Regions from separate parts of the Acidovorax bellezanensis genome, predicted to be linked through region 3. Evidence: riboswitches for the same ligand, from Rfam matches in the RefSeq annotation. Region 3 holds a riboswitch; each other region holds the start of a gene.
The links. A riboswitch is a leader RNA that binds a small molecule or an ion and turns the genes downstream of it on or off. The one in region 3 is predicted to bind cobalamin.
Positions count from the first base shown of each region.

Region 1: it holds a riboswitch for cobalamin, as region 3 does, so the genes downstream of both, N0K08_RS13580 (TonB-dependent receptor domain-containing protein) here and cobO (cob(I)yrinic acid a,c-diamide adenosyltransferase) in region 3, are expected to answer to the same signal.
Region 2: it holds a riboswitch for cobalamin, as region 3 does, so the genes downstream of both, N0K08_RS13690 (TonB-dependent receptor) here and cobO (cob(I)yrinic acid a,c-diamide adenosyltransferase) in region 3, are expected to answer to the same signal.
Region 4: it holds a riboswitch for cobalamin, as region 3 does, so the genes downstream of both, N0K08_RS14195 (TonB-dependent receptor) here and cobO (cob(I)yrinic acid a,c-diamide adenosyltransferase) in region 3, are expected to answer to the same signal.

Region 1 is NZ_JAODYH010000006.1:27,660-35,263, forward strand. Features, by position in the region: gene N0K08_RS13570 (cell division protein ZapA) at 365-742, opposite strand; gene N0K08_RS13575 (cell division protein ZapB) at 739-954, opposite strand; cobalamin riboswitch at 1,133-1,371, shown strand; gene N0K08_RS13580 (TonB-dependent receptor domain-containing protein) at 1,450-3,294, shown strand; gene N0K08_RS13585 (cobyrinate a,c-diamide synthase) at 3,276-4,721, shown strand; gene N0K08_RS13590 (bifunctional adenosylcobinamide kinase/adenosylcobinamide-phosphate guanylyltransferase) at 4,725-5,309, shown strand; gene N0K08_RS13595 (ABC transporter substrate-binding protein) at 5,306-6,190, shown strand; gene N0K08_RS13600 (FecCD family ABC transporter permease) at 6,217-7,203, shown strand; gene N0K08_RS13605 (ABC transporter ATP-binding protein) at 7,200-7,604, shown strand, end outside.
Region 2 is NZ_JAODYH010000006.1:47,632-55,235, reverse strand. Features, by position in the region: gene N0K08_RS13710 (LLM class flavin-dependent oxidoreductase) at 1-476, opposite strand, end outside; gene N0K08_RS13705 (ABC transporter ATP-binding protein) at 473-1,234, opposite strand; gene N0K08_RS13700 (FecCD family ABC transporter permease) at 1,231-2,238, opposite strand; gene N0K08_RS13695 (ABC transporter substrate-binding protein) at 2,235-3,164, opposite strand; gene N0K08_RS13690 (TonB-dependent receptor) at 3,173-5,377, opposite strand; cobalamin riboswitch at 5,594-5,830, opposite strand; gene N0K08_RS13685 (MetQ/NlpA family ABC transporter substrate-binding protein) at 6,095-6,883, shown strand; gene N0K08_RS13680 (hypothetical protein) at 7,084-7,410, shown strand; gene N0K08_RS13675 (LysE/ArgO family amino acid transporter) at 7,574-7,604, opposite strand, start outside.
Region 3 is NZ_JAODYH010000004.1:138,858-146,461, reverse strand. Features, by position in the region: gene N0K08_RS08855 (c-type cytochrome) at 243-785, shown strand; gene N0K08_RS08850 (alpha/beta hydrolase) at 1,043-1,939, opposite strand; cobalamin riboswitch at 2,207-2,422, shown strand; gene cobO (cob(I)yrinic acid a,c-diamide adenosyltransferase) at 2,541-3,167, shown strand; gene N0K08_RS08840 (ABC transporter substrate-binding protein) at 3,167-4,021, shown strand; gene N0K08_RS08835 (FecCD family ABC transporter permease) at 4,018-5,043, shown strand; gene N0K08_RS08830 (ABC transporter ATP-binding protein) at 5,043-5,846, shown strand; gene cobW (cobalamin biosynthesis protein CobW) at 5,882-6,952, shown strand; gene cobN (cobaltochelatase subunit CobN) at 6,952-7,604, shown strand, end outside.
Region 4 is NZ_JAODYH010000007.1:26,220-33,823, forward strand. Features, by position in the region: gene N0K08_RS14165 (molybdopterin guanine dinucleotide-containing S/N-oxide reductase) at 1-77, shown strand, start outside; gene N0K08_RS14170 (Bug family tripartite tricarboxylate transporter substrate binding protein) at 88-1,068, opposite strand; gene N0K08_RS14175 (3-oxoacyl-ACP reductase) at 1,137-1,904, opposite strand; gene N0K08_RS14180 (acetolactate synthase catalytic subunit) at 1,901-3,631, opposite strand; gene N0K08_RS14185 (GntR family transcriptional regulator) at 3,752-4,501, shown strand; tRNA gene N0K08_RS14190 (tRNA-Val) at 4,659-4,733, shown strand; cobalamin riboswitch at 4,853-5,105, shown strand; gene N0K08_RS14195 (TonB-dependent receptor) at 5,322-7,370, shown strand; gene N0K08_RS14200 (ABC transporter substrate-binding protein) at 7,374-7,604, shown strand, end outside.

The DNA of each region.
Region 1 (7,604 bases), on a different contig from region 3:
ATGCCGAGGTCCTCCCGCGCTGAGTAGGGCCATAGGGGGCGAGGCTGGGCGGGTGGCGCGCGAAGATCCATCCCAGGCATTCGGCGCGGCAATGCGCAGACGTAAAAAAGCCCGCGAGGCGCGGGCTTTTCAACTCAAATAAGGTGTCTGCAAAACACCGGACCGGCATCCTGAACCGGGGTTCAGGGGGGCAAGGGCAGCCTGACGTTGGGTTCGTCTAACGCGAGACGATCACGCTCATCAGGCAATGTACCAAGCCCGGGCTCTATGAGCATTGGTTCAAGGAAATATAAAGCCCGGCAGATTTGCAGACGGTTCCATTGTAGTGCGGCCGGACGGTGGTTGCCGGTGTTGCCGCAGTTTTTTACAAAAGCTGTGCGTCGGCGACCAGGGCCTGGTCCAGGCGCTCGAGCAGGGCGGCGATGCGCTGGGCATCGGCCTGCTGCTGGATCATGGCCTGGGCCCAGGCGGCGTCGGCGTCGGCATTGGTTTCGACGTCGGCGTCGGTTTGCATTTCTGCCTCAGGGGCCGGTGTCTGGCGCTCGGCGGTGACGATGTCAAAAGCCATGTTCAGCGCGGCCAGCACCGCCACCCGTTCGCGCGAGCGCACCTTGCCGGCATCGCGGATGCGGGCCATGGTGTCGTTGACGCGGGCCACGGCTTCCAGCAAGCGCTCTTCGTGGCCTTCGGGGCAGGTCAGCAGATAGCTCTGGTGCAGGATTTGCACATCCAGCTGTTTCATATGCCAGCCCCTTCATTGCTAGGCAGGCGCTCGATCAGCGCATCCACCCGGGCCCTCGCGGCACTCAGGCGTGAGCGCAGCGAGTCGCGCTCCTGGGTCAGCGCGGCGACCTGCTCGGCCAGCAGGGCGTTGGTGCGCTGAAGCTCCTCGTGGCGCAACAAAAGTCGCTCCACGCGGTCGGAAATAAGGTCGAGGGGTGACAGGGCAGACATAGGCCTTCCAATTGTAGAACTTGCAGCCCCTTGTGTGCGTAAAAAAGGGTAGTGCCCAGGCCCTGGAAGCCCTGAAATTTCCCGCCAGGACTGGAAATGCTCTCTCGTCCTACAAAAGTAGGCGGGGCTTGGCCTTGCCGGCGGCATTTTCCCTGGGCGTGTGTGCGGCCGGTCTGCGGCTACAATCGCCGGCGTTGGTGCTCATGCGTTTGGTTCTCAAGCGCATAGTTCAACGGGAAGCAGGGAGGAAATGTCGTTCACGCGGCGGCTCCGGGCCTGCGCTGCCCCCGCAACGGTCAGCGGATGAGCATCCTTGGATGCTCGGCTCTTCTTTACTTGCCACTGGCGCTGTGCTGGGAAGGCTTGCAAGAGTGTGCTCCGCCCAGCCCGGATACCGGCCAACAACGTGGTGGTCTGCTGTCGCTGGTCGACGTGGATTGCTTTGGCCCATGGTCGACGGGGAGGTCGACGCCGGGCGCTCTCACGTTGATTTTCATGTCTTCACATTCTTTTGGTGCAGCCCTGCTCGCGCCTTGCGCTGCGCGCCCCCACGTCCTGGCCCTGGCCTTGTCCGCTGCCTTCTGGGGGCTGTCCGCACAGGCCCAGTCATTGTCTGAAACCGTGGTCACTGCCGCGCGTGCACCGCAGACGGCCCAGGAACTGCTGGCCGATATGTCGGTGATCGACAGGGCCGAGATTGAGGCCAGCGGCGCCAGCGGTCTGGCCGATGTGCTGGCCCGCCTGCCGGGCATACAAATGGTTCGCAACGGCGGCATCGGCAACACCACCAGCCTGATGCTGCGCGGCGCGGACACGGCCTATACGGCGGTCTATATCGACGGCATCCGTTTTTCCTCGCAAAGCGGCAGCGGCGGCCCGACCTGGGAAAGCATTCCCCTGGCCATGATCGACCGCATCGAAGTGCTGCGCGGCCCGGCGGCGGCGATTTACGGCTCCGACGCCATCGGCGGCGTGGTACAGATCTTCACGCGCCGCGGCCAGCAGGCCTTCGCGCCATCGGCGTCGGTGGGTGTGGGATCGCAGGGCACACGGCGCGCCCAGGCCAGCGTCAGCGGCGTGCACAAGAATTGGGATTACGCGCTGGACATCGCCAGCGAGCGCAGCGACGGCTTCGATGTGCGTCCGAGCGTGAACACCGACCGCGACGGCTACAAAAGCCTGGCGGCCGCGGCCCGCCTGGGCTGGCAGATCAATGACAGCCACCAGCTGCGCGCTTCGCTGCTGGCCAACGATATCGACGCGGGTTACGACGCCAGCACCAAGAAGGGTGTCGACGACCGGGCCAAGCACCGCATGCACGCGGCCGGCCTGGAGTGGAACGCCCAGTGGAGCGAGCGCTGGAGCAGCGTGCTGGCGTTGAACGCTTCGGAAGACCGCTACGAGACCACGCCTTCGCCGTATCTGAGCACCACGCAGCTGCGCGGCCTGTCCTGGCAGAACAGCTGGCATGTGGGCACGCAGACCTTCTCGGCCACGCTGGAGCGGCGCGAGGATGCGCTACAGAACGTGCCAGTGGACCGCGAGCGTGCGCAGAACGCGCTGGCCCTGGGCTACCAGTGGCATGCGGGCAAGCAGCATCTGCAGGCCCAGGTGCGCCATGACCGCGACAGCGAGTTCGGCCACAAGAACACCGGCAGCCTGGCCTATGGCTACGACCTCACGCCCCAGTGGCGCGCCACGGCCTCCGCGGCCACGGCGTTTCGCGCGCCCACGCTGTACCAGCGCTTCAGCAATTACGGCACGGCCGCTCTGACGCCGGAAAACGCACGCAACCTGGAAGCGGGCCTGCGCTACCGCGCGGACCGCAACGAGTTCTCGGCCACGGCCTACCGCAATCGCATCAGCGACCAGGTCTCGTTCCAGGCCGGCGCGACCGGCTGCGCGAGCTCCCAGGGCTGCTATGTCAGCGTGGCCCAGGCGCAGTACCAGGGCCTGACGCTGGCTGCGGCCACCCAGGCCTGGGGCCTGCGCCTGCATGGTTCGCTGGACATCAACGCGTCCAAGGACCGCTCCACGGGCCGGTACCTGGCGCGGCGCGCCAAGCAGTTCGGCAATCTGGGCGTGAGCCGCCAGATGGCTGGCTGGCAATGGGGTACGGACGTGCTGTGGAGCGCTAGCCGCTTCGACACCGCGGCCAACACCCGCGTGCTCGGCGGCTATGCACTGTGGAACTTCACGGCCAGCAAGCAGCTCGATCGCGACTGGAAGCTGCTGGCGCGCCTGGACAATGCCTTGGACAAGCGCTATGAAACCGCCTACACCTACGCCACCGCAGGGCGGCGTTTCTTCGTGAGCCTGCAATGGACACCAGTACCTTGACGCTATCGAGCGCCGCACCCGCGCGCTGCCCCGCGCTGTTGATCACGGCGCCGGCTTCGGGCCAGGGCAAGACCACGCTGACGGCGGCCCTGGCGCGCCTGCACACGCGCCAGGGTCGGCGCGTGCAGGTCTTCAAATGCGGGCCGGACTTTCTCGACCCGCACTGGCACCAGTTGGCCAGCGGCTCGGCCGTGCATTCGCTGGACCTGTGGATGACGGGCGAAGCCGATGCGCGTGCGCGCCTGCATGCGGCCGCGCAGACTTCCGATCTGATCCTGATCGAAGGCGTGATGGGCTTGTTCGACGGCAGCCCCAGCGCGGCCGATCTGGCGCAACTGCTGGACATTCCGGTGCTGGCCGTGATCGACGCTTCGGCCATGGCCGGCACGCTGGGCGCGCTGGCCTACGGCCTGCAGCATTACCAGCCGGGCCTGCGCTGGGCGGGCGTGCTGGCCAACCGCGTGGCCAGTGCGCGCCATGCCGAGTTGCTGCAGGCCGGCGTGCGCGCGGACAGCCACTGGCTGGGTGCGGTGGCGCGGATTCAGCTCGATACGGCGCCGGCGGGCCAGGCCGGGCCGCGGGAGGCCGCGTTGCTGCCGCAGCGCCATCTGGGCCTGGTGGCGGCGCAGGAGCTGGCGGACGGCATGCAGCGGCTGGACGCTGCCGCCGATGCACTGGCGGTGACGCCGCTGGGCCAGCGCAGCTGGCAGGACTGGCAGCAATGGGCGGTGGACTTCGCGCCGCCGCCGGCCGGAGCGCCGGATTCCGCGCCCGACGCCGCCGAAGCCATGGGCCCGTGGCTGGCGGGCCGCGTGATCGCCGTCGCCCAGGATGCGGCCTTCAGTTTTGTTTACCCGGCGAATCTTGACTGCCTGCGCGCCATGGGGGCGCAGCTGCGGTTTTTCTCGCCGCTGGCGGGCGAGCGCCTGCCGACCTGCGACGCGCTGTGGCTGCCCGGCGGCTACCCCGAGCTGCACGCGCAGCAACTGGCGCGGCAAACGGCTTTGCAGGCCGACATCCTGGCCCACTGGCAGGCCGGCAAGGCCATCTGGGCCGAGTGCGGCGGTATGCTTGCGCTGTGCGAAGGCGTGACCGACAAGGACGGCCAGTGGGCCCCTCTGTGGGGATTGCTGCCGGGCAAGGCGCAAATGCAAAAGCGTCTGGCCGGACTGGGCATGCAGCAGCTGCCCACGCCCTGGGGGCTGCTGCGCGGCCACAGCTTTCATTACGCGCGGCTGGACAGCAGCGCAGAGGTGCAGGGGCGCAGCAGCCGGCCGCAGGCATCGGCCACGCCCGACCAGGGCGAGTTGCTGTACCGCCATGGCAGCCTGTACGCGAGTTTTTTTCATGCCTGGTTCGCCTCGCATCCGCGCGCCGTGGCGGCGCTGCTGGGCGCACGCGAAAATAGCGAAAACCGAGGAGACTGAACAATGGCCATTGAGGGCAGCGCAGGACTGGAGCGCAGCGAGTTGATTCTGGGCGGACAAAAAAGCGGCAAGTCGCGCCGCTCCGAAACCTTGGCCCAATCCTGGCTGCAAGGCGGGGCAGGGCGCAGCGCCTGGCTGCTGGCCACGGGCATGGCGTTCGATACGGAAATGCAGGCGCGGATTGCGCGCCACCAGCGCGACCGCGCCGAGCGCGTGCCTGGCATGCAGACGGAGGAAGTGCCGCTGGACCTGGCGGCTGCCCTGCGCGAGCGCAGCCAGCCGGGCTGCCTGCTGGTCATCGATTGCCTGACCATGTGGCTGACCAACTGGATGATGCCGGCGCAAGGCACGTACAGCGAGCAGGCCTGGGGCGCGCAGCGCACGGCTTTTCTGCAAGCGCTGGCCCAGGCCCGCGGCCCGGTGGTGATCGTCGGCAACGAAATCGGCCTGGGCGTGATTCCGCTGGGCAGCGAAGTGCGGGCCTTTGTCGATGCGCTGGGCGTGCTCAACCAGCAGGTGGCCGCAGCCTGCAGCCGGGTCACGCTGATGTGCGCCGGCCTGCCGCTGACGCTCAAGGACGGCGCATGAAGTCTGTTCTGCGGGCCTGCGCCGCGGCGCTGATGCTGGCCGCGACCGCGCTGGCGGCTGCGGCTCCCGCCATCGTCATCACCGATGGGCGCGGCGCGACCGTGCGCCTGGACCGGCCGCCGCAGCGCATCGTGAGTCTGCTGCCCTCGCTGGCCGAGTCGGTCTGCGCCCTGGGCGCCTGCGACCGCATCGTGGGCGTGGACCGCTACACCGTCTGGCCGCCGTCGCTGCAGCACTTGCCGCGTCTGGGCGGCGGGCTGGATCCGCAGATCGAAGCCGTGGTTGCCTTGCGCCCCGACGTGGTGCTGGTCACCGTGGCGTCACGCGCCATACAGCGCCTGGAAGCGCTGGGCCTCAAGGTGATTGCACTTGAGCCGCGCACCCATGACGAAGTGCACAGCACGCTGCGCACACTGGGCACCATGCTGGCCATCCCCGCGGCCCAGGGTGCGGATCCTATCTGGGCGCGCATCCAGCAGGGGCTGGCGCAGGCCGCGCAGGCCATGCCCGCGCGGGCGCGCGGCCAGCGCGTGTTCTTCGATGCCAGCCGCGGTCCGGTGGCCGCGGGCGAAAAGTCCTTCATCGGCGAGACCCTGTCCCGGCTGGGCCTGGTCAACATCGTGCCTGAGGCCCTGGGGCCGTTTCCCCGGCTGAACCCCGAATACGTGGTGCGCGCCGACCCGGACCTGCTGATGGGCGGCGAGCGCAGCCTGGGCGAAAGCGGCGTGCCCTATCCGGGCTGGTCTGCGCTGCGGGCCGTGCAGGCCGGCCGGGTCTGCCGCTTTGCCGGTGCGCAGGCCGATCTCATGATCCGCCCCGGCCCGCGCCTGGCCGAAGCGGCCATGGTGATGGCCAATTGCGTGCAAAGGCTTTACCCATGAACGGCACCGGTCTGCGTCCGGCCTGGCTGGCCCTGGGACTGCTGCTGTTGAGTCTGTTGCTGCTGGTGCTCGGCGCGGGCGTCGGCAGCACGGGCTGGGAAAGCGTCTGGAAGATTCTGGGCCAGGAACCAGCCGACCCGCTGGCCTGGCAGATCGTGCGCGACATCCGCTTGCCGCGCACCACCGGCGCCTGGCTCGCCGGCGCCTTGCTGGGCCTGGCGGGCGCCGTGGCCCAGGGCGTGTTTCGCAATCCGCTGGCCGATCCTTATCTGCTGGGCAGCGCTTCTGGCGCATCGCTGGGCGTGGCCCTGGCCATGGCGGCGCTGGGCGTGTCGCCGTTCGCGCTGCAAGGCCTGCTGCGCCTGGGCATCACGGGCGCGGCCTTTGTCGGCGCGGCCGCGGCGGTGCTGCTGACCCTGGTGCTGGCCAAGGGCGCGCACAACACCATGCGCCTGCTGCTGGCCGGCGTGGTGGTGGGCGTGGTGCTGGGCGCAGCGTCGTCGATGGTGCTGCTGCTCACGCCCGAAATCATGCAGGCCATGCAGTCCTTCATGCTGGGCAGCACGGCCTTTGTCGGCTGGAGCGCCTGCCTGCTGATGGCCGCGGTGCTGGCCGTGGTGTTGCTGGCTTCCTGGTCGCTGAGCCGGGTGCTCGACGGGCTGGCGCTGGGCGAGGCCACGGCGCAAAGCCTGGGCCTGCCGCTGGCGCCGCTGCGCATGCTGCTGATCGTGCTGCTGGCGCTGGCCACGGGCACGGCCGTGGCGCAATGCGGCCTGATCGCTTTTGTCGGCCTGGCCGCGCCGCACCTGGTGCGCTCGCTGGTGCGGGCCATGCACCGCTGGCTGCTGCTGCTCAGCGCCGGCATGGGTGCGGTGCTGCTGCTGTCGGCCGACCTGCTGGCGCGCTGGCTGATTGCGCCCCAGGAGCTGCCCGTGGGCGTGCTCACGGCGGTGCTGGGCGGCAGCTATCTGCTGTGGCTGATGCACCGCCGCAATGTGCAGGAGATCTCATGACGCCAGACCATGCATGGGCCTTGCAGGCCGAAGGCCTGTCGGTGTCGCTGGGCGGCCAGCCGGTATTGCGTGACTTGACGCTGCGCATTGCGGCCGGGCGCTGGACCAGCGTGGTCGGCCCCAATGGCGCCGGCAAATCGACGCTGCTGCGCGCGCTGGCCGGCATGGGCCACGACCAGGGCAGGGTGCTGCTGCAGGGGCGCGAGCTGCGCCAGTGGGGCGGCCGCGCGCGTGCGCGCACCTTGGCCTGGCTGGGACAGAATCAGACCGCGGCCAATGACATGTCGGTCTACGACGTGGCCATGCTGGGCCGCTTGCCGCACCAACCCTGGCTGGGCGCGCCCACGGCGCAGGACCACGCGGCGGTGGAACAGGCGCTGCGCCAGACGCAGAGCTGGGAC
Region 2 (7,604 bases), on a different contig from region 3:
AGCGACATCAATTTTCGCGAGGCAAAATTCCACAGTTCCCCCGTCGACGCCACCGTCTCGCCGCGCAAGGCATCGCGCAGAATGCGCGCGCCCTGCTCGAAACGCTCGCGCGTGCTGGCCGGGTCGATTTCCAGGCATTCCAATGACGCCGGCTCCGTGCCGCGGCCTATGCCTACGTCGATACGGCCACCGCTTTGGAAATCCAGCTGCGCGATTTCCTCGGCCAGCATCAGCGGATGGTGCAAGGGCAGCACCAGCACCGCCGTCCCCACGCGCAAGCGCTCGGTGCGCGCCAGCAGCGCCGCCGCGAACAGCAAGGGCGAGGGATACTGCCAGTCGGTCTGCGGCAGGCGGAATTCACTGAACCACACGCCGTCAAAGCCCCAGCGGTCCGCGTTCTCGAAAATCGCGCTGAACGCCTTGGGATCGCCGGCCATGGCTTCACGCGTCCAGCCGGCAATGTCGATACGCATCATGTCGCTGTCTCCTGTGGCCTGCTGCGCGCGCGCAGCAAGATGTGGGGCGGCGCGGCAATGCGCTCGAAGTGCACGCCGAAAATTTCGTCGAGCTGGGGCTGGTGCAGTAGTTGCGCCGGACTGCCATCCATGGCCACGCGGCCGCCATGCATGACGATCACGCGATCGAAGCGCTCGAACGCCAGGTCCAGATCGTGCATCGCCACCACCACCAGTCTGTCCCGTCCGCGCAGCGCCAGCGCCTGCACCAGCGCCAGGCGGTGCTGCACGTCGAGTGCCGCGCCCGGCTCGTCGGCCAGCAGCACGGGCGGATCGGCGGCCAGCACCGCGGCCAGCATGCCTCGCGCGCGCTCGCCGCCCGAAAGCGTGCTCCAGCGCCGCGGGCCCAGGGTCTGCAGATCGGCCTGTGCCAGCACCTGCTCAGCCGATCCCAGGCCCGGCACGCGCATGCGCACCAGGTCTTCCAGCGTCACGTCCCAATGGGGCTCGAAGCGCTGGGGCATATAGCCGATGCGCAGTGCCCGCTCGCGCACGCTGAAGGCCTGCAACGGCCGGCCCTGCAGCGACACGGCGCCGTGGTCGGCTGCCATCTGCCCGGCCAGCAGGTTCAGCAAGGTGGACTTGCCCGCGCCGTTGGGCCCGATCAGCGCCACCGCGCCGCGTGCCGGCAGCGCCAGGGAAATGCCGTCCAGCAGGCGCCGGCCTTGGCGCGCCAGCGAAAGATCGACAGCGCCCAGCATGACGTTGTTGTCGCTCATGCGCGGCCTGCGTAGGCGCGCAGGCGGCGCGCCAGCAGCAGGATGAAGAACGGCCCGCCGGCCACGGCCGTGACCAGGCCCAGCGGCACTTCGGCCGGCGGCAGCACACTGCGCGCGATGGCATCCGCCAGCGTCACCACGATCGCCCCGGCCAGCGCGCTGGTCGGCAGCACCCAGCGGTGCAGCGGGCCCACCCACCAGCGCGCGATGTGCGGCGCGGCCAGCCCCACGAAAGCCACCAGCCCGCCGTAGGCCACGGCCACCGCGACCACCAGCGAGCCCAGCAGCACGGCGCGCGGCACGAAGCGCGCCACATCCAGGCCAAACGACTGGGCCGTGGAGTCGCCCAGCCCCAGCAGGTCCAGGCCGCGCGCAATCGTCTGCGTGCCCAGCATGCAGGCCAGCGTGATCAAGGCCAGCCAGCCCAGGCCGCTCCAGGTCGGCGTCTGGATGCCGCCCAGCACCCAGCTCATGACGACTTGCAGGCTCACGGTTTCGTCGGACAGCGCCAGCATCAGAAACGAGCGGATCGCGCCCAGCATGGCGGCCATGGCCACGCCCGCCAGCAGCATGCCCGATGCATCGAGCGCGCCGGCGACGCGCGCCACGCCCAGCACCAGCACCGTCGAGCCCCAGGCGCCGCCAAAGGCCAGCACCGGCAGCAGCCAGGACTGCGGCAGCCCCAGGGGCACCAGCAGCGCAATCGTCGCGCCCAAGGCCGCGCCGCCCGAAGCGCCGAGCAGATAGGGCTCGGCCAGCGGGTTGCGAAAGACGCCCTGGAACACGGCGCCGGACAGCCCCAGCAGCGCGCCCACGCAGGCCGCGGCAAACACGCGCGGCATGCGCCACTCCCACAGCAGGCGGCTGCGCAGCGTGTCGCGCTCGGTGATCGCGGCCCAGATGTCCGCCGGCGAGGCCCATTGGTGGCCGGCACAGACGCCCAGCAGAATGCTCAAGCCCAGCACCGCGAATGCAGGCCACCAGATTTTTCCAGAGGGATTCATCCCTGCCCTTTCTGCGTGATCCAGCGCGCCAGGGATTCGATGCCATCGAAAGTGCGCGGACCGGGAATCAGGAATTCGGAACGCGACACGGTGATCGCGCGGCCTGCCCGCACGGCGCGCATGTCGCGCCAGCCGGGACGGCCTGTGAGCTCATCGAGCGCGGCCTGCGTGCCCGCGAACAGCAGCACATCGGGGTCGGCCGCCAGCGCCGCCTCCGGCGAGACCTGGGCCAACGTGCCGATGTCGGCCATGGCGTGGCGGGCGCCGGCGCGCACGATGGCTTCGCTGGTATAGGTGCCGGGGCGCGCGACCAGCAGCATGCCGTTGCCCATGCGCCCGGTGATCATCAGGCTGCGCGGCGCGATCCGGCCTTCCATCTGCCGGTCCACGGCCCGCAGGCGCTGCGCCAGCGAAGCCGCCAGCGCCTTGCCGCGCGCCTCCACCCCCGCGGCCTGCGCGACCCGCAGCACGTTGTCCATCACTTCCTCCAGGCTGCGGCTGAGCAGCACCATGACCGGCACGCCTATGCGCTCCATCGGGTCCACCAGCTGGTTCGCGGCCTGGCGCGCGGGCGTGACGATGACCAGATCCGGGCGCAGCGCGACCACCGCATCCACCGAAAAACCCAGGCGCCCGCCGACCTTGGGCAGCGCGGCAGCCTGCGCGGGAAAGCGCGTGTACTCCTCCACGCCCACGATGCGCTCCAGCAAACCCAGCGATGCCACCAGCTCGGTGTTGGACGAAAAAATCGTCACGATGCGCTGCGCCGGCCGGCTCAGCACGACGGGGCGATCCAGGGCATCGCGCAGCGCTATGGGCGCGGCCGCGCGCGCGCCGGGCAGCAGCGTGGCCAAAGCCAGGCCCCCACCGGCGCGCACCAAGCCGCGCCGTGGGAGCATGGGGAAGCTGCCGCCTAGTGGGCGCATGGTCGCGCTCAGAACTCGGCCTGCAGACCGGCCATCCATTCGCGGCCCGGCATCGAGGTCCCGCAGCCGCCGTTCTGGAAGATAGGGTTGGCGATGCAAGGCCGCTGGTCCTGGGCAATGAAGATGGGATGGCGGTTGAGATTGAAGAGGTTGTTGATACCGGCGAACAGCTTCACGCCGCGGCTCAGGCGGTACTCGCCACGCAGGTTCCAGACCGTGAACGCTCCCTTGCGGTGGATGAAAGTGCTGCTGGGCTCGCCCCGCGGGATGAGCAGGTTCTCTTCCGTGTCGTACCACATCGGTCCGCGCAGCAGCGCCGTCAGCTGCGCATTCCAGTCGCCCGCATTGCGGTCCATGCCGCGCGCCAGGCGCATGCCGAAAGCGGCTTCATAGCGGTACATGCGCTGCACCTTGTCGGTGTTGAGCGAAGCGGCCGCGCCCTTGTCTTTCATCTCGAAGTGGTAGTAGCCGTTGCCGAATGCCGTGAGCGTATGGCCGGCCAGCGGCGCGCCCAGCAGCTTGCCCACGTCCGCGTGGGCGCTGAGCTCCAGGCCGCGCGCCACGATGTCGGCGCTGTTGTTAGCGTAGTCCGAGGTATTCGTCGCCGGGCCGCGCGAGACGGTGATGATGCGGTCGGAAATCGTGTTCTGGAAAAGCGCGGCGTCGACTTTCCAGGCGCTTTGCCTGAAGCTGGTTCCCACTTCGAACTGGCGGCTCGATTCCGGCTTGAGATTCGCATTGCCAAAGATGCGGCCGCCGCCCACGGCCGTGAAATCCGACGACAGTTCGCTCGCCGTGGGCGCGCGAAACCCGGTGGAGGCACCTGTGCGCAAGGCCCAGGCGTCAGTGACTTTCCAGGTCGCGCCGGTGGACCAGGTGAGCTTGTCGTAATCGCGCGTCGTGGTCACGGCCATGGGCACGTTCGGCGTCTGGTCGAAACGCGTCTCGCCCCAGGTCTTGCGCACGCCGGCGCGCAGCGTCACGCGGTCACCCAGGAAGTTCTGCGCATCTTCCAGGTACAGCGCATGGGTGTGCTCGGTCTGGTTGTTGTCGTAGGGCGCGACCTGGCCTGCGGGGCCGCCCGGCATGGCCCTGCGTTCGCGGTCCGAGCGCAGGCGGTTTTTCTCGTAGTCAAAGCCCAGCAGCAAGTCGTTGGAATCGCTCAGGCGCAGGCGCGGCTGCAGGCGCAAGCCGGTGGCGTCGAGCTTGCGGATGTTGTAGTCGCGCGCCGTGCCGGGCACGGCATTCACGCCCGACTTGATGACCGGCGAGGCCCAGTTGAACTCGTCCACATCGGTGAAGCTATAAAGATGCGCCAGCCAGCTCACGCGCTGGCCAGGCAAGGCGCCCTCGTACTTGAGATCGGCCGACTGGTTGTAGCGGTTGTCACGGCTGTAGATGTTGGCGCCCGAACCGCGAAAGCCGGCGTTGTAGATGCCGTCGGTGCGCAACTGCAATTCCAGGCGGTGCAGATCGGCGAGCTGCCAGCCCAGCGCGCCGGTCGCGCCGCGGCGCTTGTAGCTGGTGTTCGTCATCTCGGAGCCACCGCTGCCCGAGGTGTAATCGTCACGCCCGCCCACGTTCGCGCCTATGTACCAGTCCCACTGCTCATTGGCACCGCTGAGCTGCGTATCGGCACGCCACAGGCCCGCACTGCCGCCCACGGCGGACACGCGATTGCCGCCGCCGCTGGCGCCGGTGCGCAGGATGATGTTGATCACCCCGCCCATGTTCTGGCTGCCGTAGACCACCGAGGCCGGGCCGCGCACGATTTCTATGCGCTCCACATCCGACAGGCTGAGCTTGGACAGATTGGCCGTGCCCGCGCGCCGCCCGTTGAGCAGCACCGCTACCTGGCTGCGGTAGTCGCGGCCCTGGCCGTCGGTGGAGGCGCCGCGCAGGTTCAGCGAAGTCTGGGCGGCCGTCCATTCGCTCAGAAAGCCGACCGCATGCTCGGCCAGCAGGTCCGTGACCGAACGCGCCGAGGAGCGCTCTATTTCCGCGCGGTCTATGGTCTGCGTGGTGGCGGCGATGCGCGAACGGTCTTCGGGACGCGCCGTGGCCGTGACGAACACATCCTCCAGCGCCTGGGGATTTTTATTCCCCGTGACTTCCGCGGCGGCGGGAGCGATGCCGCCAAGCGCCGCGCCGCAGGCCAGCAGGCACAGTGCGGCCGAGCGCTGCAAGCGAAAGCCCGGGCGCAAGGCGGCCATGGAGTACGCGGAAAAAGAGGGCGAAGACGAAGCGGCGCGGCCGCGTGTCGGCCACGAACTGACAAAGGAGTGCATGCGAAGATTTCAAACGTGCGCTTCGCTCACCCGCGAAACGCACAGATCAATACCCACCGCAGTGCACGCAGCCAGGGGGCAAGTTGGCGGCCACGCACAAGCCAGCCGCCCACCTGCCCAGACATGCGCACTCCCGCGGCGTCCGAAGCGATCACAAAGGCCGGTATCCGGGCTTGCGAAACGCCGGCGGGCTCTTTAGAGCACTCCGACTCAGCCCTCGCCTTCCCACGCCATACATCGACGCAGTGACTGCCAGCCATGAATGGGCCAGCCTGAGGACCTGAGATTTCGCCTACCGTTGCGGGGGCAGCGCAGGAATTGCGAGACTTTGAAGCCCAGCGCACCTGCTTGTCGAACACCTTCGAATCTGGGCGCCACCGGGAAGTGAAGTCTCACCACCCGATCGACGCCTGGCCGCATTATCAGGGGAAAGCGCCATTTCTCCGCGGCGAGCCCGGGCCGGACTACCGCAGGCATCAAAAACTGCATATTTGCATAAAAAACCACATTCTTATAACCAGAATTGCATTCCTGGTTTTCATGCGGCTTGCGCGCCACTAGACTAGAGGCTTGCTGCGCTGCAGGTTCACTGGTTGAGGCGCAGGTCGTTTGTTGCCATTCCCATCCAAGAAAGCCTTTTGTATGTTGAAGAAAACCCTCTCTGCTCTTGCCTTCGCCAGCCTGGCCCTGACGGTCCACGCGGCCGACGTGGTGCTCAAGGTCGCGGCCACTGCCGTGCCCCAGGCCGAAATCCTCAACCACATCAAGCCCGTGCTGAAAAAGCAGGGCATTGATCTGCAGGTGCGCGAATTCAGCGACTACGTCCAGCCGAATGCGGCCGTGGAAGACAAGCAGCTCGACGCCAATTTCTTCCAGCACCAGCCCTACCTCGACAGCTACAACAAGGACCGCAAGAGCTCCCTGGTGGCCGTGCCCAACGGCAAGGTCCATGTCGAGCCGTTTGGTGCCTACTCCAGCAAGGTCAAGAACGTCAAGGATTTGAAGGACGGCGCCACCGTGGCCATCCCCAACGACCCGTCCAACGGCGGACGCGCCCTGATCCTGCTCGCCAAGCAGGGCCTGATTGAGCTCAAGGACCCCAAGAGCCTGACCCCGACCCCGATGGATGTGGTGAAGAACCCCAAGAAGCTCAAGTTCAAGGAACTGGAAGCGCCTTTGCTGCCACGCGCCCTGGCGGACGTGGATCTGGCCCTGATCAACACCAACTACGCCATCGAAGCCAAGCTCAACCCCACCAAGGACGCCTTGTTCATCGAAGGCAAGGACTCGCCCTACGCCAACATCGTGGTCGCCCGCCAGGACCGCGCCAACGACCCGACCATCGCCAAGCTGATGCAAGCCCTGCGCAGCGAAGACGTGAAGAAGTTCCTGCAGGAAAAATACAAGGGCGCGGTCGTTCCGGCGTTCTGAGCGCGGCCTGCCCCACCCCAATCAAGCGCTGCCTGGCAGCGCTTTTTTGTGGGCGCCGCAAAACGGTCTGGCCTCAAAAATATGTAAATGTGTAAGTGGATGCAACACAACTCGTGTCGCCTATGGTGAAATAGCCGCCATCGTCTGCTTGATCCCATTTTTCCAGACGGCATTTTGCCCTCGGCCCACAGGATTTCTCCATGTCTGAAGATACGCTGTCCCCTTCCCCAGCCCTTTCCCTTGAAAAGGCCGTCCGCATCGGCTTGAACGAAGTCACGCGTGACAAGACCCTGGAGCTGTACGAGCGCAAATACGGCCAACCCGATGCCAACGCCGCGCTGCTGCTGTTTCGCGGCGATGTGGCCGAAGCCAACCAATACGACAAGATCCGCCCCCTGTCGGTCGCCAAGGCCATGGGCCATGTGATCGTGATCGAAGGCCAGAGCCAGAAGCGCGGCACCAGCGGCCACTACCAGGTCCAGTGCAACCAATGGGGCCTGCTGGAAATACTGGCGCAACTGGCCTGAAACCCAGAGGGGCTTTTTTCAGCGCTCCCAAAGCCCATTGCCTGCGCAACTGGCGCGGCCCAGCAAGGGGCAGCGAGGAAGGGCCGCGCCGCACCGAGGCTGCCGTCCCCCTCCACCGAAGGTTGAGAGGGGGAAGGCGGGGCCGGCCATCCGGCGAAGCGGCTCAGGGGGTGTTCATTCCCGTCCACACCCAC
Region 3 (7,604 bases):
CGTTAGCCTTTGTGGACGGAGCATGGATGTCGAAGCGAGGGGGTGGTGTTCATGCCGGGCTCCGGTGTCGAAAGTGGGACACCCGTATTTCGCGGCGCGGCGGCGTGCGCATTGCTGCAATGGGCCATGGCCTGCGTGGCGGGCATGGCTTCAGGCTGGCCGTCCTTTTGGCCCTTTTGGGGGATGACGGGCGTTGGGGACAAGAGTAGAGTGCCGATACCCGATCGACTGGAGCACCACCGATGAAACATCTCCTGTTGCTGAGCCTGTGGACTACCGTGGGAACCCTTGCCGCCCAGGCGGCTGAACCTGCGCCGCGTGATCGCCTCGAACGCGGCCGTTACCTCGTCAATACCAGTGGGTGTGCGGATTGCCACACGCCGATGAAGATGGGGCCTCGTGGCCCCGAGCCCGATGCCATGCGCAGCTTATCCGGTCATCCTGAGGGCCTGGTCATGCCGCCCGTGCCAACCCTGCCCGTCGGGCCTTGGCTGGTCATCTCGTCGGCGACGAACACGGCCTGGGCCGGGCCCTGGGGCGTCAGCTTCACGGCCAATCTGACACCTGACCCCGAGACGGGGCTGGGCCGCTGGAGCGAGCAGAATTTTGTCCAGACCTTGCGCAAAGGCCGACACATGGGCGCTGGCCGCCCGCTTCTGCCGCCCATGCCCGCTGCCTTCGGACAGATGACCGACGCGGACCTCAGCGCCATATTCACTTACCTGAAGACAGTGCCGCCCGTACGCAACCGCGTGCCCGTACCTCTGCCGCCTGGCACCCGCTGACGCCGGATATCCGAACAGGCGTTCGCAGACAACATCAGCGTTCTCGTTTTTGCCCCGTGGTCTCCCGCTCCGATGGCGGTGGAGGCCCAAGACGGTTGGGAGGCGCACCCGGAGCTGGGTCATGCTCTCCCATCGAGCTGAGGGCCGTACAGGATGCCTGTTGCTACCTGTTGCGCACCGGAGAGGTCGTCGGGGCGCGACGGATGATCTGCTTCCAGGCACGCTGGCCGACGGCCGTGACCTGCCGGTCGCAGTACTCACTCGCCGGACCCGTAATGGTCCACGGCGTCACGCAGCAGCCGTCCAGCTTTGGTGACGCCTTGCCTGCCTTGCGCCAGCACCGGATGGTAATTGGGCCAGATGTGGAACATCTTCGGCCAGATTTCCAGCCGCACGCTCACATCGGCCAGACCTGCCGCACGGGCCAGCGCGATCGCATCATCCAGCAAGGCCTCTGTGGAGCCCACGAAAATCGTCAGGGGCGCGATGCCGCTCAGATCCGCGAAAACCGGAGACGCCAGAGGTGTCTCTCGCGGTCGCTCTCCCAGGTACTGCCCTGCCAGGAATTGCATGATCTCGCGGTTGAGGACAGGGTCTCGCTGCGCGTTGCGGCGGTAGCTGTCTGCGGTCGCCGTCATGTCCACCCAGGGCGAGAGAAGCAGAGCGCCAGCGGGTTGCTGCATGCCCAATTCTTTCAGCCGTACGAGCAAGGCCACGGCCAGGCCGGCTCCCGCGCTATCGCCGGCGACAGCGATCTGGCGGGGATGGACGCCGGAATCCAGGAGAAATCGGTATCCGCTGACCGCATCTTCCAGAGCCTGAGGAAACGGGCACTCAGGGGCGCGCCGGTACTCGAGGGCGAGCGTTCTCATCGCCGCCGCGCGACCCAACTCGCTCACGAGGTGCCGGTGGCTCTTCAGTGAGCCCCAGGCATATCCTCCGCCGTGCAGATAGAGGATGACTTCGCTGGTGCTCGCAACGGGCGTGGACGTCCATTCAGCCGGAACCCCGTGCGCCGTCACCGGTTCCACAAGGACATCCGCTGCCGGCGCAAAGCGGTCTCCCTGCGCGTCGTACGCCGCCCGACGTTGCGCATTGGAGAGGAATGTCGGCCGCTCACGGAGCATGGCTTCCAGTCGGTCAAGCTCATTCATCGGAACACCTCTTTCAGTACGACGGGTCTCCACGCACTTTAGAGCACGCACATGATGCTGGGCAAGCCTCAAGCGCGTCCGGTGGCAGGGGCGTGAACTGGATTTCGGCCTCGGTGTCGAAGAAGCGTGCGCTCCACAGAATCGCACAAACCGCGATTCGCAGCTTTGCGGTTCCACGATCAAGACAGCGCTGGAGTTTCCCAACGACTGCATCTGGGTGGTCCGCCCCAAGCCCCCTTTCCCCCTCCAGCCCCCGTCCCCTCCTATAATCGCCCCTACCGTACAGGAGTCCCACGTCGATGCCGACCTGGGGTGAAACGGGAAGTCCGGTGACCTTGGCGCTTTTGCGCTGAACATTCCGGCGCAGCCCCCGCTGCTGTAAGCCTGACAGACACACTCGATGCCACTGGGCCTGATGCCCGGGAAGGTGGTGTGCGCTGAATGAGGGCGAGCCAGAATACCGACCTGTACGAATGCAGTTTTATGCCACGGGGTGTGGGCCGTTTGCTGATCGGCCTGTCCACGCCTGCGCGCAGCGGCAGTCCTCTCGCAATCTCCTTCTCCCCTGGGACACTTTCATCGTGTTGGGCTCGGGGAGAGCATGGACGAATCATTCAAACTCGCGCATGCACAACGCATGCAGCGCAAAAAAGCGACCGTGGCCGCGGCCATGGAGCGCTCGCAAACGCTGCAAGGCATCGTGGTGCTGCTCACCGGCAACGGCAAAGGCAAGACCACGTCGGCCTTCGGCACGCTGTACCGGGCGCTGGGCCATGGGCATCGCGCGGGCGTGGTGCAGTTCATTTCCGGCACGCATTGCACGGGCGAAGTCACGTTCCTGCAGCACATGGGCCTGCTGGGCCAGGGGCGGCAGGCGCAGGTCGACTACCACGCCATGGCGACAGGATTCTCCTGGGACAGCCAGGGCTGGAGTGCGGACAAGGCCGCGGCCGAGCTGGCCTGGAGCCAGGCGCGGCGCATGCTGGCCGATGCCAGCCTGCAACTGGTGCTGCTCGATGAGCTGACCTTCATGCTGCAGTACGGCTATCTCGCCGTGGCCGAGCTGCTGCAGGCCATCAAGGGCCGGCCGGCGTCGCAGACCGTGATCATCACCGGGCGCGCGGCGGCGCCGGAGCTGCTGGCGCTGGCGGACACGGTCAGCGAGATCGCCGACACCCGGCACGCGTTCCGGGCCGGCGTCAAGGCCCAGCCGGGCGTGGACTTCTGATGCCGCGCCTTTACTGGCTGCTGGCGGCAGGCTTGGCGGCGTCCGCGGTGCAGGCGGCCGAGCCTTTGCCGCGGCTGATGTCGACCAATATCTGCGCCGACGTGCTGGCCCTGGGCCTGGCCGATCCGGCGCAAATCGTTTCCCTGTCGCGCCAGAGCCAGGACGCCCAGCGTTTCTCCCTGGCGAGCCAAGCGAAGCAATTCGCGGCCAACGATGCCTCGGCCGAAGACGTGCTGCATCTGAAGCCGCAGATCGTGCTGGCCTCGCGGCGCTGGAGCGCGCGCTACCAGGCCAGCCTGTTCAAGCGCCATGACATACAGATAGTGACGGTGCCGTTCCCCACGGACTGGGACGGCATTTTCAGCAGCACCAAGCGCATGGGCAAGGCCATGGGCCGGGAGCAGGCGGCCAAGGAGTTGCTGGCGAGCATAGACCAGCGCCTCAAGCAGCTGCAGGCCACGCCCCGGCCGTTCAATGCCTTGTACCTGCGGCCCAACGGCGGCAGCGCGGGGGCCAAGACCCATGTCGATGCGGTGCTCACCGCCGCCGGCCTGCACAACCATGCGACGGCCCTGGGCCTGCAGGGCTGGGGGCGTATCGATCTGGAGCGCATTCTGCAGAACCCGCCCGATGTCTTCATCACGCCTTCCATGGTCAACGACCTGGCCTATGCCCGCTCGGCCCTGGGCCGCCATCCGCAAATGAAAAAACTCCTGGAGCGCATTCCCGTGGTGGCCTTGCAGCAAAACGACTGGGGCTGCAGCAACTGGCAGTTGATCGAGGCGGCCGAGTCCATGGCGGCGCAGGTCGACGCCTTGCGCATCAAGCCCATTGGCGCGGAGCTGAAGTCATGACGCGGGTGCAAGTCGCGCCGCGTCCGTGGCTGCTCAATCTGGGCTTGCTGGCCGCATTGCTGGTGCTGGCCTGTATTTCCTTGGGCATTGGTTCGGTGCGGATCGGCGTGGCCGATTGGTGGCACGCCGTGTTCGCCCAGGGTGGCGGCAGCGATCTGGCCTTGCGCCACCAGGCCATCGTCCAGGAAATCCGCCTGCCGCGCGTGCTGCTGGCCGTGCTGGTCGGCATGTCGCTGGGCGTGTCGGGCGCGGCCTTGCAGGGGTTGCTGCGCAATCCGCTGGCCGAGCCCGGCATTCTGGGTGTGAGCTCCAGCGCCGGGCTGGGGGCCGTGGTCTGCATTTACTTCGGTCTGTGGCATTGGAATGCCTGGTTGCTGCCGACGGTGGCCATGGGCAGCGCGGCGGCGGCGACCAGCGTGCTCTACCGCATCGCCAGGAACGGCGCGAGCAATCTGACGCTGATTCTGGCCGGTGTGGCCATGTCGGCGCTGACGGCGGCATTGACGGCGCTGGCCATCAACCTCGCGCCCACGCCCACCGACATGCAGGACATCGTGCTGTGGCTGATGGGCTCGCTGGCCGACCGCAGTTTTGACGAAGTGCGGCTGAGCCTGCCGTTCATCGTGCTGGGCTTGGCGCTGCTGGCGATGAGCGGGCGCCACCTGGACGCGCTGACGCTGGGCGAGGACGAAGCCGCGAGCATGGGCGTGAACCTGGCGCGGCTGCGCGCGCAAATCATTGCCGGCACGGCGCTGTGCGTGGGTGCCAGCGTGGCCGTCACGGGCTCCATCGGCTTCATCGGCCTGGTCGTGCCGCATGTGTTTCGCGGCCTGGTGGGCTACCGGCCGTCGCGCCTGATCCTGCCCAGCGCCCTGGGCGGCGCCGTGCTGCTGCTGGCCGCGGACATCGCCTTGCGCCTGCTCAGCGGCCGCGTCGAATTGATGCTGGGGGTGGTCACGGCGCTGATCGGCGCGCCCTTCTTTTTCTACCTGGTGCTGCGTGAGCGCTGGAGGACACGTTGATGCATGGCCTGTCGATTGAAGCGCTGCAGGTGCAGCTGTCGGGCAAGACCTGCGTCGACCAGCTGTCGTTCGACGTGCGCGCCGGCGAACTGTTTGCCTTGATAGGCCCGAACGGCGCGGGCAAGAGCACGGCGCTCAAGGCCATGGCCCAACTGCTGCCCCATGCGGGCCGGGTGCTGCTCGATGGCGAAGACCTGGGCCGGCTCGCGCCGGTGCAGCGGGCCCGGCGCCTGGCCTATCTGTCCCAGGGGGACCAGGTGGCCTGGCCTTTGCAGGTGCGCGATTTTGTCGCCCTGGGGCGGCTGCCGCACCAGCGCGGCTGGGGGCCGCGGGCCTTGTCGGCGGGCGACGGCCAGGCGGTGGACGCCGCGCTGGAGGCCATGCACCTCACGGACTTGCAACACCGCCACCTGAATGAACTCTCGGGCGGCGAACGCGCCCGCGCGCGCCTGGCCCGGGCGCTGGCCGTGCAGGCGCCGCTGCTGCTGGCCGACGAGCCCGTGGCCGCGCTCGATCCGTTTCACCAGCTGAGCGTGATGGAGTTGCTGCGCGCCCAGTGCAATGCCGGCCAGGCGGTGATCGTGGTGCTGCACGACCTGACGCTGGCCAGCCGTTTTTGCGACCGGGTGCTGTTGCTGCAGCAGGGCCGGGCCGTGGCTTGTGGCGCGCCGCGCCATGTGCTCACGCCCGCCCATCTGCAGCGCGTCTACCAGGTCCAGGCCATGCATGGCGAACACGAAAGCCAGGGCTATGTCGTGCCCTGGCGCTGCCAGCCGCAGGCGGCTTCCTCCGAAGCGCGCTGAGCGCCCCCTTTTTTCATTTTTTCTTGGAGATGCACATGACCAACAGCCAAAAGATTCCCGCCACCATCGTCACGGGCTTTCTGGGCAGCGGCAAGACCACGCTGCTGCGCCACATCCTGGAAAACGCGGGCGGGCGCCGCATCGCCGTGATCGTCAACGAGTTCGGCGAGCTGGGCATTGACGGCGACATCCTGCGCAGCTGCGGCATTGGCTGCGACGACGCGGGCAATGAAACCCAGGGCCAGCTGTATGAGCTGGCCAACGGCTGCCTGTGCTGCACGGTGCAGGAAGAGTTCTACCCCGTGATGCGCGAGCTGATCGCGCGCCGCGCCGACATCGACCACATCCTGATCGAAACCAGCGGCCTGGCCTTGCCCAAGCCCCTGGTCCAGGCCTTCAACTGGCCCGAGATCAAGAACGCCTGCACCGTGGACGCCGTGATCACGGTGGTCGACGTGCCGGCTACGGCCGCCGGCCAGTTCGCCGCCAACCCGGCCGCCGTGGACGCCCAGCGCAAGCAGGACCCGAATCTGGACCATGAATCGCCGCTGCACGAGCTGTTCGAAGACCAGCTGATGTCGGCCGACCTGGTGGTGCTGAGCAAGCTCGACCAGGCCAGTGCCGCCGATCGCGCCAAGGTCGAAGCCATCGTGCGCGAAGAAGTGCCGGCCCAGGTGAAGATCGTCGCCGCCGACCACGGCAAGATCGACCTGGGCGTGGTGCTGGGCCTGTTCAGCGCCTCGGAAGACACCATCCATGAGCGCGCCAGCCACCATGGCGAAGGCGAGGAGCACGACCACCACGACCACGACGAGTTCGATTCCATCGTCGTCAAGCTGCCGGTGGTGGAGCGCGATGCCTTGCTGGAGCGCCTCGCGGCCCTGGTCGCCGAGCACGCCATCTACCGCGTCAAAGGCTTTGTGGCCCTGGCCGACAAGCCCATGCGCCTGGTGGTGCACGGCGTGGGCACGCGCTTCGACAGCTACTTCGATCGCCGCTGGGCCGCGGGCGAAACGCCGCAGACCCATCTGGTGCTGATCGGCCACGACCTGGATGCCGTGCGCATCACGGCCGAGCTGAACGCCTTGACCGTCGGAGCACTCTGATGCATCTGCTCGCAGTCCAGCCCGGAGGCTTTGTCGACGACGACGCCATAGTCGCCAGCATGGGGCAATCGCCCGCCGACGTGGTGTTCCTGAGCGCCGCGGACACCACCTTGGCGCTGTTGGCCCAGGCCTATGGCCAGCTGCAGCAGGGCCTGGACGGCGAGCAGCTTTTCACCCTGCGCCTGGCCAATCTGATGCACCTGCGCCAGCCCGCGTCGGTGGATTTGTACGTGGACGAGGTGCTGCAGCATGCGCGCGTGATCGTCATCGATCACCTGGGCGGTGAAAGCTACTGGCCTTACGGCACGGAGCAGATCCGCGAAGTCTGCCGGCGCAAAGGCATCACCCTGGTGATGTTCTCGGGCGACACCACGGAAGACCTGAACCTGCTGCAAAAAAGCACGGCGAGCATGGAGCAGTGCCGCTGCCTGTGGCGCTATCTGCGCGAAGGCGGGGCGGCGAACGCGCGCGAGCTGTTCCGCTACCTGGGCCATGCGTTTCTGGGCGCCGAGCAGCAGGCCTTGCCGCCGCTGCCGCTGCCGCCCGTGGCCGTCTACCACCCCGCCCAGGATGCGGCGTCCGCCCAGGACTGGCAGCAGCCCGGCCCCTGGCAGTGGCAAGACGGCGCGCCCGTGGTGCTGGTCGTGTTCTA
Region 4 (7,604 bases), on a different contig from region 3:
CGCCGGTGACGGCCTATGACCGGCCGGCGCTGGAAGCGCTGGACCGCGGCAAGATGCGGTCCAGCGACGGGGCTTGACCTGCCCGGCTCAGTTCATGCGCGGCAGATTGGCGGCCTTGATGGCCACGCCCATGGCGTCGCGCCCCTCGATCAGCTTTTGCCGGTACTCGGCGCCGCTCAAGGTGGCAGGGTCCACGCCGGCGGTCTCGAAGATCCTGGCCAGTTGGGGGCTGCCCGCGGCGGTCATCGCCACCCGTTCCATCTTGTCGCGCAGGTCCTTGGGCGTTCCCTTGGGGTAGGCCAGGCCGATCCAGGAGTCGATTTCCACGTCATAGCCCTGTTCCTTGAGCGTCGCCACCTCCGGCAGCTCTTTCCAGCGCATGGGGCTGGCACTGGCCAGAAAGCGCATCTTGCCGGCCTTCACGTGGGGCACGATGTCGGACGGGTTCTGCACGATGACATCCACATGTCCGCCGAGCAGGGCGGCCACGGTCTCCGCGCCTGACTTGTAGCTCACCTGTTCGAACTTGCCGCCGGTCTTGCGGCCCAGCTCGAACAGCGCAATATTGTTGGGCGCCGAGGGCGCGCCAAAGAAGACGCCCTTGCCGGTCTTGGACGCGGCGACCAGGTCCTGCATGGTCTTGTAGGGGGAGTCCGCACGCACCGCGACGCCATAGCGGTAGCGGGCCACACCGGCGATGAAGTCGAAATTGTCCACCGTGTAGTCGACGTTCATCAGATGGGGGGTGATGGCGATGGTGGAAAAAGTGACGATGCCCAGGGTGTAGCCGTCGGTCTTTTGCTTGGCGAGACTCGATACGCCCAGCGTGCCCTGGGCTCCGCCGCGATTGTTCGGCACCACCGGCTTCTTCAGAATGCTTTCCATGCCATTGCCTATGGCCCGGGCCGCGACGTCCGTGTTGCCGCCCGCGCCATAGTTGATGATCATGGTCAGTTCCCGCTCGGGGAACCGGGCCGCATCGTCGGCCCATGCCGCCAAAGGAGCGCAGACCGAAGCCGCGCAGGCAAGGAGAAAAGAACGTTTGGATGCAAGGAGGGGGTAGCGCATTTGTCTCGCCTTCTGGAGCTGCCATCTCTGTGGCAGATGATTGAAATTCTGGCCTGTGGTGGTCCGGCTCAGCCCATGAGGAAGCCGCCGTTGACGTCGATCACGGCCCCATTGGTGAAGCCCGCGGCTTCGCTGCACAGATAGCGGATGGCGGCGCCCACTTCCGCGGGCTCGCCGATGCGCTTGACCGGAATCTGCTGGGCGTAGCGCTGGTTCACTTCTTCGCCGGCTTGCATCGCCATCTGGGTGAGGATGCGTCCCGGGGCCACGCAATTGGTGGTGATGCCGAACTCGCCCATCTCGGAAGCGATGGAGCGGCTCAGTCCCAGCACGGCGGACTTGGTCAACATATATGCCGGGCCGGCCACAATGGATTTGCCGCGGCCGGCCAGCGACGAGACGTTGACGATCCGGCCCCAGCGCTTGTCCTTCATGCCCGGCAGCACGAGCTGGCACAGGCGCAGCATGGCGATGACGTTGATGTCCAGCATTTTCTGGACTTCATCCAGCCCGACGTCCAGGATGCCGTTGGACTGTCCGGCCGCGTTCTTGAGGCTGATGCCCGCGTTGTTGACCAGAATGTCCAGGCTGCCGTGCTGCTCGCGGATCGCCGCCACCAGCTTCTGGCAGGCCGCGGGGTCGGAAACATCGAGCAACTGGGCAAAGGCGTTGGCGCGCAGCGACTCCGGCAGCGCCGACAGGTCGGGCAGGCGCAGATCCGTCAGCACCACTTTGCGGCCGTCCTGGAGCAGTTCGATGGCCGTGGCCAGCCCAATGCCTTGGGCGGCGCCGGTGACCAGGGCTACGCGCTGGGGTGTTTGCTGGGTGCTGCTCATGCGTTGCTTTCGGGCGTGTAGAACGTGATGGGGGGGAACGCGTTTTCGGTGCACATGACTTCGATCAGCGTGGAGTCCTCGCTGGCCATGGCTGTGCGCAGCGCATCGGCAATCCGCGCGGGGTCGCTGACGCGCACGCCGTGGATGCCGCAGGCCCGGGCGATGGCGGCGTGGTCCACGCCGGAGAAATCCACGGCCGAGGTGTGCTCGCCGAACTTGACGTTCTCGGCATGCTTTTGGTAGCCCAGAATGCCGTTGTTGATGAGCAGCGTGATGACCTTGATGCCCATGCGCTTGCAGGTTTCCATTTCCGACCAGACGTGACCGAAGCCGCCATCTCCCACCAGGCAGAAGACCTGGCCGTCCTGCTTTGCCAGGCGCGCGCCCATGGCCATGGGCATGCCCCAGCCCAGGCCGGCGAGGCCGCGGGGGGTGATGAAGCGTTGGCCGGGTTTGCGGGCCGTCAGGTAGTTGGTGACCCACAGCGTGGAGTAGCTGGCATCCGCCACCACCGTGTCCTCGCCGGTCAGCAGCGCGTTCAGCTCCTGCATGATGCGTTCGGGGCGGATGGGCATGGCATTGCTGGTGCGCACGTCGTGCGATTCGGCCAGGTGCTGTGTCTTGCCCTGGGCAATGCGCGCGACCAGCGCTTGCTTGCCGGCGCTGCGCTGGCGCAGGTCGGCACCCTTGGCGATTTCCGTCATGGCCTGCAGTGCCAGCTTGGCATCGCCGACCAGGCGCAGGGCATCGTAGTTGCGGCCGATTTCCTGGCCGTCGATGTCCAGGTGGATGAACCGGGCGTTCTTGGGGTACAGCGCCCAGCTGTCGGTGCCGTTCTGGTTGGTGCGGTTGCCGATGAGCAGGATCACATCGGCGCCGGTGATGAAATCCTTGAGATAGCGGCCCGAGCCGTTGGGGCCCATGCAATTGGCCATCACGCCCAGGGACAGGGGCGCGCTTTCGTCCACCGCGCCCTTGCCCATATTGGTGGTGCCGACGGGAATGCTCACGGTATTGGCAAACTCGACCAGTGCGTCGTGCGCGCCAGAGCCGTGCACGCCGCCGCCCGCGATGATCACGGGATTTTTGGCCTGGATCAGGGCATCCACGGCCTGGCGCAGCAGCGCGTGGTCGGGCGTGGAACGGTCCAGGGGAAAGCGGCCCAGGTTGGAGGTGCGTGGCACGGAAGAGGAAACGCCGGCTTCGGTGAGCAGGTCGGCGGGCAGCATCAGCGCAACCGGGCCCGGGCGGCCGCTGCAGGCGGCGATGATGGCCTGCTCCACATAGTCTTCCACGCGCGAAGCCTGGTCGACGCGGCGCACCCATTTGGTGACGGGCTTGAACAGGCCGATATGGTCCAGGTCCTGGAAAGCGTTCTTGTCGGTCTGGTCGCGGGCAACGTCCTGCACCAGGGCGATCACGGGAATGGAGACTTTGAGGGCTTCGGCCAGCGGCGCGACCAGCAAGGTCGCGGCCGGGCCGTTCTGCGCGGTGATGACGGCGGGCGTGTTGCTCATGCGGGCATAGGCATCGGCCATGTAGCCGCCGGCATTTTCCGTTCTATAGGCAATTTGCCGCATCCCCATTTCCTCGGCCGCCAGCACGAACATGCTGGGCAGGCTTTGGCCGAAGAATTGGGTGATGCCGTGTCTTTGCAGCGTTCTGGCGACAATGTGCCCTACAGTGTCGTGCGCGTTGAGGCCGGGGTTGGAGAGAGGTTTCAGCATGGAGACAGGTTTCGTGCAACAGGATGGGAATGCATTTTTTTATAAAATAATGCAGCAACCAACATAGTTGAACAGTGGCAAAAACTGGAATCAATAGGGGTAACCCTTGGGGATATGGCCGTGGCCGAGCAAAACCATACGGATGTCGTGCGTGAGCGCATTCTTGAAAAACTGATACATGCCGAGTACATGCCCGGCCATGCTTTCAAGCTCAGAGAGATGACCGAGGACGGGGAATTCAAAGGCCTGAGCCAGACGCCCATCCGCGAAGCGCTGCTTCAACTGGTGGCCAAGGACATCCTCGTGGGGCAGCGCGGATTCACGGTGCGTGTGCCCATGCCTACCGTCGCGGGACTGGCGGAAGTGCGTTCCATCCGGATACAGCTGGAAATCATGGCGGCAACGGCGGGCATGCAGGACTGGACCCAGCAGGGCACGCACAGGCTGGAGCAGATCCACGGTGAACTGCTCCAGGCCAAGGCCGTGGGAGATGTGGCGACGATTCTGCGCAAGAACGTGCAATTCCATTTCGCGCTCTACGGCCAGGACAGGATGCCGTATCTGATGTCGCTGCTGCGCTCGCTGTGGGCCATCACGGGGCCCAGCATCCGCTTCCTCTACGAGGAAGGCCGTCCCATGGATGTGTCGGGACACCACGCCCATGAGGATGTCATCCTGGCCATGCGCACCCAGGACCGCCATCTGCTGGAAAAAGCCATAGCGCAAGATGGCTCGGAGCACGGCGAGAAAATCCTGCAGGTGCTCAGAGACAAAGTCAGTCCCGAAGCGCTGACGGTGCAGTCGTTCCAGAAGATGGAGCTGCTCAGAACCCGGGCCAAGCGCGGGCGCAAGATCCAGCACGAGCAGTAAGCCCCGGGCCTGATGCGTCGGGCGTTCCAGGGAAATGCATTCCGGGCCCACGCAGTCGGGGGCATGGGGCAAAAAAATGCGGTTTTTTGCCTGGCAGCCCTTTGCCGCGCTGTTAGAATTTGGGCATTGACCAGTCAATGGCTGGCACAACAGTTCAGGGTGATTAGCTCAGTGGTAGAGCACTGCCTTCACACGGCAGGGGTCACATGTTCGAACCATGTATTACCCACCAGACAAAAACCTCTTGGATCCGCGATCCAAGAGGTTTTTTTCGTTGGGGCCGGCGTTTGCCGCCGGGCCCCAAACCGCCCCTATTTTGCTGCGTCACTGCTAGAATTCGCGCTGCCAATGATTTGGCAAACTGCTTCAGGTGTTCGCATGCAGATGCGAGTGAAACGGGAACAAGGTACAGGCCGCAAGGCCTCAAGCCTTGGCTGCCCCCGCAACGGTAGACAGGAAACCATCCGACGGAGCCCCGCAGGGGGCCCAGCCACTGAACGATAGCGATTCTTATCCACGATAAGGGTTGAACGTTTGGGAAGGCCGGATCTGGCGCATCGCGCCGCCTGTGAGCCCGGAGACCGGCCTGAGGATAGTCGTGGTGCGCTTTGCGCATCGTTCTCAAAACTGTCTGCGGGGTGTGGACGGCGGCCTATTTGCGCTTTGCCGTTCCCCGTGGGCGGCAAGGTGCCATGTGTGCGGCCTTCACATCAGGTGGTATGAGCCTTTTGTTCCAATGCCTTACACATGCTTGCGCTCTGCTGAGCGCGTTCGTCTTTTTTCTTCCCCCCGTTTTTTCCTGACTATCGGCTGCGCCGCGGTGCAGCTGGCCTTTCCCCTGGCCGCCATGGCGCAGGCGGCGCTGCCCGATGTGCTGGTCAAGGATTCGCGCGACGACCCGGCTTTGCAGCTGGATCGGCCTTCGCGTTCGGGCTCCTATGTGGCCGTGCCCATTCAGGATCTGCCGGCCAGCCTGGACAGTGTGTCGGCGGAGCAGGTCAGCGAACGCGCGGACCATGCGGTGGGGGATGCGGTCAGCCGCACGGTAGGCCTGACGGCGACCGGCTCGCCCGGCAACGGCGGCCTGTCGTTCGCCAGCCGCGGCTTTGATGGCGTCGATTCCGTGGGCGTGGCCGAAGATGGCCTGGTCCTGGGCGTGGCCGCGGGCACGACCACCTACCCGAGCAACAGCTGGGGCTACGAGCGCTTTGAAGTGCTGCGCGGCCCGGGCTCGCTGATGTATGGCAGCGGCACCATGGGCGCGACGGTCAACGCCATCCGCAAGCAGCCCAGCCGCGAGCGCGCGACCGAAGTCCTGCTGGGCGCAGGCGCGCATGGCACGGTCCGCGCCGGCATCGGTGCCAGCGGCGCACTGGGCCAGGAATGGAGCTACCGCGTCGACGCCTATGGCGAGCGCAGCGACGGCGAGCGGGATCTGGGCCGCAGCGACAGCCAGAAGCTGATGAGTGGCCTGCGCTGGCAGCCGCGTGGCGATCTGCAAGTGGACTTGACGGCCGACTTCAGCGACCAGAAGCCCGAGCGTTACTTCGGCACGCCCGTGGTGGATGGCCGCCTGGCCACCGAGCTGCGCGACAAGAATTTCAACTTCCTGGACAGCGATATCCACTACAAGGACCAGCGCTACAAGGCCAAGCTGCAGTGGCAGCCGCGGGACGGCATGACGCTGCGCAATGAGCTCTACCATTTCAAGGCCGACCGCCACTGGAAGAATATCGAAGGCTACAGCTACGACAGGGCCGCTGGCACGGTGGATCGTTACGACTATCTGCAGATCGGCCACGATCTGGCGCAGACCGGCAACCGCCTGGGCTGGGTCATGGCGCCTGCCGACCACCAGATCGCCATGGGCTGGGACCTGTCCGAAGCCAAGCTCACGGTGGCCAGCAACTCGCCCTACGGTGGCGAATCGCAGGTGTCGGCCTGGAATACACGCAACGGCTATTGGGACAGCCCGGATGCCTACCGGGCCCGCGTGGCTTCCAGGATCCGGCAGAACGCCCTCTATCTGGAAGATGTCTGGCAACTGCACCCGCAATGGCAGTTGATGGCCGGCGTGCGCCGCGACATGTATGACTTCGATCGCCAGGATTTGGTGAACGGCGCGGCATTCGACAAGTTCCTGGGAGGCACTTCCTGGCGCCTGGGCCTGACGCACCGCATCAGCGCGCGCAGCAGTGTCTATGCCCAGCTGAGCGCCGGCCATGACCCGGTGACCAGCCTGCTGTCGCTGAACAAGTCCTCGTCGGGCTTCAGCCTGACCCAGGGCCGCCAGGTGGAAGTCGGCTTCAAGCAGCAACTGCCCGAGGGGCGCGGCGAATGGACGCTGGCGGTGTTCGACATCACCAAGAAGGACATCATCACCCGCGATCCCAACCGTCCGTCCGAGTCCATCCAGGGTGGGCAGCAGTCTTCCACCGGGGTGGAGTTCACTTCGGTGCTGCATGCCACGAAGTCCTTGCGCGTTGAAGGCAACCTGGCCTATGTGGATGCCCGCTTCGATACGCTGCGCGAAGGCAGCGCCGGCATGGACCGCTCGGGCAACCGGCCCGCCAACGTGCCGCGCTACTCGGCCAACGTCTGGGCCCACTACAAGACGGGCGACTGGCGTGCGTCCCTGGGGCTGCGCCATGTGGGCAATCGCTACAACGACAACGCCAATACCTCGGCCTTGCCGGCGTATACGGTGGCGGATGCGGTGCTGGGCTGGCAGCTCAACCCCAGGACCACGCTGAATCTGGTGGCGCGCAATCTGACCAACAAGACTTACGCGGCCTCGGCCTATGGCAGCACCCAGTGGCTGCTGGGCAACCGCCGCAGCGTCGAGTTGGCCGCCCACGTGCGCTTCTAAGCCATGCGCACGCGCCCACCGGCCTGGCAGGCCGTCGCACTTACTGGACTGATGCTGGCGCTGCTCGCGGGCTGCGAGCAGCAGGCCTTGCCCGCTGGGCGGGAGGCAAAGCCTTTGCTGCACGCATCGCCCGTGGTGGTGGAAGTTTGCGGCCAGTCGCAGAGCTATGCCGCGGTGCCGCAGCGCGCCATCACCCACGATGTGAACATCACCGAGATGTTTCTGTTTCTGGGG